Regions from separate parts of the Acrocarpospora sp. B8E8 genome, predicted to be linked through region 1. Evidence: riboswitches for the same ligand, from Rfam matches in the RefSeq annotation. Region 1 holds a riboswitch; the other holds the start of a gene.
The links. Region 1 has a riboswitch for cobalamin ahead of ABGB08_RS41520 (CbtB domain-containing protein). Riboswitches for the same ligand answer to the same signal wherever they lie in the genome.
Positions count from the first base shown of each region.

Region 2: linked by a shared signal. The riboswitch ahead of ABGB08_RS43105 (ribonucleoside-diphosphate reductase subunit alpha) and the one ahead of ABGB08_RS41520 (CbtB domain-containing protein) in region 1 are both predicted to bind cobalamin.

Region 1 is NZ_JBDPLV010000063.1:9,254-12,748, forward strand. Features, by position in the region: gene dop (depupylase/deamidase Dop) at 1-1,342, shown strand, start outside; cobalamin riboswitch at 1,352-1,490, shown strand; gene ABGB08_RS41520 (CbtB domain-containing protein) at 1,522-1,716, shown strand; gene ABGB08_RS41525 (CbtA family protein) at 1,716-2,435, shown strand; gene ABGB08_RS41530 (histidine phosphatase family protein) at 2,438-3,061, shown strand; gene ABGB08_RS41535 (VWA domain-containing protein) at 3,159-3,495, shown strand, end outside.
Region 2 is NZ_JBDPLV010000068.1:40,306-43,800, forward strand. Features, by position in the region: gene ABGB08_RS43105 (ribonucleoside-diphosphate reductase subunit alpha) at 1-1,906, opposite strand, end outside; cobalamin riboswitch at 2,034-2,224, opposite strand; gene ABGB08_RS43110 (tripartite tricarboxylate transporter substrate-binding protein) at 2,268-3,170, opposite strand; gene ABGB08_RS43115 (GntR family transcriptional regulator) at 3,339-3,495, shown strand, end outside.

The sequences.
Region 1 (3,495 bases):
CGCCCGCGGGTTCGATCTGGCCAGGGAGGCGGCTGACTCCAGCCAGCTGACCGACGAGGATCTGGGCCTGGCCAACGTGATCCTCACCAACGGCGCGCGGCTGTATGTGGATCACGCCCATCCGGAGTATTCCACGCCCGAGTGCACCAACCCCCGGGCGGCCGTGATCTGGGACAAGGCGGGCGAACGGGTGATGCACGACGCCGCCGTCCGGGCGTCGGGCATGCCGGGCAACGCCCCCATCCAGCTCTACAAGAACAACACCGACAGCAAGGGCGCCTCCTACGGCTGCCACGAGAACTACCTGATGCGGCGGGCCACGCCGTTCGCGGACATCGTCCGGCATCTGACGCCGTTCTTCGTGTCGCGGCAGGTGGTGTGCGGCGCCGGGAAGGTCGGGATCGGGCAGGATTCCCGCGGCGACGGGTTCCAGATCAGCCAGCGCGCCGACTTCTTCGAGGTCGAGGTCGGCCTGGAGACGACGCTGAAGCGGCCGATCATCAACACCCGGGACGAGCCGCACGCGGACCCGGAGAAGTACCGCCGCCTCCACGTGATCATCGGCGACGCCAACATGTCGGAGATTTCCACTTACCTGAAGCTGGGCTCGACCGCGCTGGTGCTCGCGATGATCGAGGACGGGTTCCTCACCAGCGATCTCTCCGTGGAGTCGCCGGTCGCCGCGCTGCGGGCGGTTTCGCATGATCCGACCTGCAAGTATGAGATCTCGCTGCGGAACGGGCGCAAGATGACGGCCGTACAGCTGCAGATGGAGTATCTGGAGCAGGCCCGCAAGTATGTCGAGGACCGGTATGGCGCGGGTCTGGATGAGATGACCAAGGACGTGCTGAACCGGTGGGAGTCGGTGCTGACCCGGCTGGCCGAGGATCCGATGCAGCTGTCGCGCGAGCTCGACTGGGTGGCCAAGCTGGAACTCCTGGAGGGGTACCGGACGCGGGACAACCTGCCCTGGTCGCATCCCCGGCTCGGGCTGGTCGACCTGCAGTATGCGGACATCCGCCCGGATCGAGGGCTGTACAACCGGCTGGTGGCTCGCGGGCGGATGCAGCGGCTGGTGACCGAGGACGACGTCGAACGCGCCATCGAGACGCCGCCGACCGATACGCGGGCCTATTTCCGGGGGCGCTGCCTCCGGCAGTACAGCGAGTCGGTGGCCGCCGCGTCCTGGGATTCTGTGATCTTCGACATTCCCGGGCGGGAGTCGCTGCAGCGGGTGCCCACGCTGGAGCCGCTGCGCGGGACGAAAGCCCACGTGGGCGAGCTGCTCGACCGGTGCAGGACGGCCGCCGACCTGGTGGCCGCGCTCACCGGCGAAGGATAGCCGGGTTGACGGGTTTGTCCGTTCGGGGGTACGTTCCCGGTGAATTGTGGCGGCGTGAGGGAAATCCGGTGTAACTCCGGTGCGGTCGCGCCACTGTAACCCTCCCGATGAGGGGAGCCAGGTCACCACCCGCCACAGACCGACGACAGGGACGCGTAATCCCGGAGGAGGACCGTGGCGTGAGCCAGCTCTCAGCCCCGCATGTTCAGCCCATTCCGCTTCGCAACCTGGCCTGGTGGGCGCTGGCCGTGCCCGTTCTCCTGCTGGTGGCCTATCTGGTCACCTTCGACCAGGGGGCGATCTCCCAGGCGGGTGACTACCTGCACGAGCTCATGCACGACGGCCGTCATCTGCTCGGCGTTCCGTGCCACTGATGATCCGCCCGCTGTTCGTCCGGGGCCTGCTCGCCGGAATCATCGCAGGACTCGCCGCGGGCGTTTTCGCCTACTTCGCCGGCGAGCCGCACATCGACAGCGCGATCGCCCTCGAAGAGGCCGCCGCGCACGCCCATGCCGAGGTTCCCCTCGTCAGCAGAAGCGGCCAGCTGGGGGGATTGTTCCTCGCCACCGCTTTGTACGGCCTCGCCGTCGGCGGCCTGTTCGGCCTCGCGTTCGCCCTGGTACGGGGGCGTATCGGGCCCCGCTCCGGGAGCGTGTTGTCGATCACCCTGGCGGCGGCCGGATTCGTGGCCGTTGTCCTGGTGCCGTTCGTGAAATATCCGGCTAATCCGCCTGCGGTGGGGGATCCGGCGACGATCGGATCGCGGACGTCGCTCTACCTGGTCGCGGTCGCGATCGGGTTGCTGGCGATGGCCGCCGCCGCGGTCGCGCGCCGGATCTTCGAGGTCAACGGGGAACCGGTGCGGTGGCTGGCGACCGGGTTGGGGTTCCTTGTCCCGGTCACGGCAGCGTGGGTGTTCCTGCCGGTCGTGTCGGAGGTTCCCGAAGGGTTTCCGGCGGACTTGCTGTGGGACTTCCGGGTTTCGTCGTTAGGGACTCAGGTCGTGTTGTGGGGGGTGCTGGGGGTTTCGTACGCGTACCTCTGGCATCGGAGTGAACGGGTGGCCGGGGCGCCGCAGGGCGTACCGGCCTGATCGTGGCTGCGCGAGCGGCGCGGGTGATCGTGGTCGCCCATGGCAGGACGGCGGCCGTCAGGGCCGCCGCCTTCCCGTCCCCTGACGACGTTCTGGAGCTCCCGCCAGCCGGGGACGTCGTCAAGGGCGAGGGGCGGGCCGGGCCCGAGGAGCGTTGCCTGGGCACGGCGCGGTGGCTGGGCGTGGCGGCGGTCGCCGATCCGGGGTTGCGTGACTGCGATCTCGGGCGGTGGCGGGGGAGGGCGTTCGCCGAGGTGGCGGCGGAGGAGCCCGAGGGCGTACGGGCCTGGCTGAGCGATCCCGGCGCGGCGCCGCACGGTGGCGAGTCGGTGGCCGGGTTGATCGCCCGGATGGGGGAGTGGCTCGGTGCGCTCCCCGCCGGGCGGTCGCTGGCGGTCACCCATCCGGCGGTCGTGCGGGCGGTGCTGGTGTCGGCGCTGGGGTTGCCGGATGTCGCGTACTGGCGGGTGGACGTTCCGCCGCTGGGCCGAGTCGAATTGAGCGGATTCGACGGGCGCTGGAACCTTCGCTTACCACAATGGGGACCTTTGATGGGGGCCTCACGGGGGTCCGAAGGAATTTTTCCTGGTTTTTCGGCTATTTCGGAGGCTGGTTTTGAGGGATAGCGGTGGTGGATTCCTTCATTTGACCAGCCTTCTGAGGTTTCGGTCTTGAGAAAAGGGCGTATCTGCGGTGACGTATCCGTTTAGCGCGGTTGTTGGGTTGGCGGATCTGAAACTGGCGCTCGTGCTCAACGCGGTGTCGCCGCGGGTGGGCGGCGTCCTGGTCCGGGGGGAGAAGGGCACGGCCAAGTCGACCATCGTGCGGGCGCTGGCGGCGCTGCTGCCGCCGGTGGAGGTGGCGGAGGAATGCCGGTTCTCCTGCGATCCGAGCGCTCCTGATCCCTTCTGCCCTGACGGGCCGCATTCGGGTGCCGGGCTGGTACGGGCTGCGCGGCTGGTCGAGTTGCCGGTCGGCGCGTCCGAGGACCGGCTGGCCGGGTCGCTCGATCTTGAGCGGGCGCTGACCGAAGGGGTCAAGGCGTTCGAGCCGGGGCTGC
Region 2 (3,495 bases), on a different contig from region 1:
CCGCCGCCAGGTCGATGAGCGCCTTCTGCGGGAGCTCCCACGCCGTCCGGTAGAGCAGTCTGAGGTCGCCGGGAATTTCGGGAATGTCGTGAACCGAGCCGTCGGCGCGTTTGATCGCGTCCCTGATCCGCTGGGTCCACAGCCCGCGCGCCTGGAGATCGCGTACGAGGTAGCGGTTGACCTGGAGGAACTCGCCGGAGAGGGTTTCGCGTTTGAAGACGTTGGAGACCTGGGGCTCGACGCATTCGTAGCAGCCGGCGATGGACGCGATGGTGGCGGTCGGGGCGATGGCGACGAGCAGCGAGTTGCGCAACCCGGTTCGCGCGATCCTGGCCCGCAGGCGATCCCACTCGGGGCTGCCGGGAACGTCGAAATGATCCGGGTGCAGGACGCCGCGCGCGGCGCGGGTGTCGGCGTAGGCGGGGTGCGGGCCGCGTTCCTCGGCCAGGTCGGCGGAGGTCGCGTACGCGGCGAGCGCGATCTCCTCGGCGATCCGGGTGGAGAGCGCCAGGGCCTCCGGCGAGTCGAACGGCAGCCGCAGCGCGAAGAACACGTCGGCCAGGCCCATCACGCCGAGCCCGATCGGCCGCCAGCGAAGGTTGGCGACCTCTGCTTCGGGCGTCGGATAGAAGCCCAGGTCGATCGTGCGGTCCAGGACGCGTACGGCACTGCGCACGGTCGCGCGCAGCCGTACCAGATCGACGCCGTCCGGCGTGAGATGGGCGGCCAGATTGATGGAGCCGAGGTTGCAGACGGCGGTCTCGCGGTCGGTGGTGACCTCCAGGATCTCGGTGCACAGGTTGGACAGGTGGATCACGTTCTCGGGGAGCGCCGTCTGGTTGGAGGTGCGGTTGGCGGCGTCCTTGAAGGTCATCCAGCCGTTGCCGGTCTGGGCGAGGGTGCGCATCATCCGGCCGTACAGGGTGCGGGCCGGGAACTGCTTGACGAAGCGGCCCTCGGCTTCGGCGGCGCGGTAGGCGGTGTCGAAGGCGGAGCTGTACAGGTCGATGAGGTGGGGAACCTCTTTGGGGTCGAAGAGGGACCAGGGTTCGTCGGCTTCGACGCGGCGCATGAACTCGTCCGGCACCCAGTTGGCCAGGTTGAGGTTGTGCGTCCGGCGGGCGTCCTCGCCGGTGTTGTCGCGCAGTTCCAGGAACTCCTCGATGTCGGCGTGCCAGGTCTCCAGGTAGACGCAGGCCGCGCCCTTGCGCCTGCCGCCCTGGTTGACGGCGGCCACGGAGGCGTCGAGGGTGCGCAGCCAGGGCACGATGCCGTTGGACAGACCGTTGGTGCCCTGGATCAGGCTGCCCCGGGAGCGGACGCGGCTCCAGGAGACGCCGATGCCGCCCGCGTACTTGGACAGCCTGGCGATCTGGGCGTATCGCTCGTAGATGCCCTCCAGCTCGTCCCGGGGCGAGTCGAGCAGGAAACACGAGGACAGCTGGGGGCGGCGCGCGCCGGAGTTGAACAGGGTGGGCGAGCTGGGCAGGTAGGCGAAGTCGGCCATCAGGCGGTAGAGCTCGTCGGCTTCGGCGACGGTCCCGGCCAGGCCGCAGGCGACCCGGAGGAGGAAGTGCTGCGGGCGTTCCAGCACGCGGCGGGTTCCGGGGTGGCGGAGCAGGTAGCGGTCGTAAACGGTGCGCAGGCCGAAATACTCGAACCGGTTGTCGTCGCCGATCAGCTCGTTCAGCTTGTCCGCGTGCGCGGCGACGAAATCGGCCAGCCGGTCCTGGATCAGCCCGGCCCGGTGGGTCGCGGCGATCGACTCCGCGAACGTGCGCACCCCTTCGGCGGCGGCCTCGTCGGCGATCAGCTCGCCGAGCAGCCGGGCGGCCCGTTTCGAGTTCCCCGGATCGGTGATCACCCCGGCCGCCGCGGCCTCGATCATCGCCCATCGATCGGTCATCTGCTCTCCCTCGCGAGTCCGGCACCCCCGGGTCCGGGGTTTCGGCACGCGTCGGAGCACGCGAAGGACCGCGCGGCTCGTCGGCGGGCCCTCCCACGAGGCCCGGCACAACCCGGCGCGGGCATCGGCCCGCGCGTCGGCCGCTGGCAGGTCTTCGGACTCGCGGGCGTCCTACTGGCCGTGGCTTCCCAGGCGCGTGCGCGCCCAGTGCCTGTGACGGCGGTCGTTCCCGCTCACCGCTGCGGGGCAGTCCCGGAATCACACCGGGTTCCCTTTTCACACCCCTCTGAGGAGTGAACCAGCAACGTCGAGAATCCTACATCTAGTGCCGTGCAGATCCGCAACCCCAACAAGTTGTGTTCTAAAGCACCCCAAGATCGGCCAGTACGTCCCTGGCGCGGTACGCTTCGGTGGCCAGCCACGCCCGGAAATCGGCGTCGGCCAGATACATGGGCGCCCACCGGTTCCGCAGCAGGAGGTGCCGCCAGGCCGCCGAGTCGCCGAGGTCGTGGCAGGCGTCCAGCAGCCGGGTCCTGTCCTCGTCGGCGAGCGCGCCGGGCGCGAGCAGCCCCCGCCAGTTCGCGTACGTGAGACGCGCGCCGGATTCCATCAAGGTCGGCGCGTCCACGCCGGGAATCCGTTCGGGGGCGGACACCGCGAGCGCCCGGAGCACGCCGGTCCGCAGGCGGGGCTCCAGGTCGCGGTAGCCGCCGATACCGACCGCGAACCTGCCGTCCAGGAGGGCCGCGGCCACCTGGGGGGTGTCGGCGAAAGGGGCGTATCTGAGCAGCCGGGCGTCCGCGCCGAGGCCGCGGGCGGTCAGACCGTACAGGACATGGTCGGGGCTGCCGGGGCCGCGGCCGGCCATCTCGACCGAGGCGGGATCGCGGAGCAGCGTCCTGGCCAGGCCGTCGAAGTCGCGGAACCGGGAGCGCGGCGCGGCGACGAACAGCAGCCACTCCCCGGCCATCCTGGCCAGCGGCGTGGTACTGGCGATGAGCGCGCCGGCGTCGTTGCCCGCCGCGGCCGCGACCAGCGCGGGCCCGGCCACCATCAGCCGGTCGGAACGCCGGGCCCGGGCGAACTCGGCGATCGTCACGATGCCGCCGTCGCACGGGGCGATCATGATCTTGGGGAGCCGGCCGCGCGCTTCGGCCATGGTCGCGAAAGCCCGGGGAAACAGGTCCCCCGCCGGCGCCGGGACGAACAGGAGGACGGGCCGGGCGAACCTCCGATCCGGCCCGGGCGCGCAACCCAGGGCCACAGCGAGCGTTCCCGCTCCCCACGCGAGAAACCGGCGACGCCGCAAATCCCACCACTTCCTCCCATAGTGACACTAAGCGTATAACTCAGGACATAACGTCACATCGGGCGGGGTTGACAGGGCGACCAATCGTCAATTAACTAATGCATTAATGGAATGAGGTGAACCTTGATCGATTTCACGCTCGACCGGAAGTCGGGCACGGCCACGTACGCCCAGCTGATCCAGCAGGTCGAGCACGCGCTGCGGCTCGGGCTGCTGATGCCGGGCGACCAGCTCCCGACCGCCAAGCAGGTCGTCGGGCGGCTGGCCATCAACCCCAACA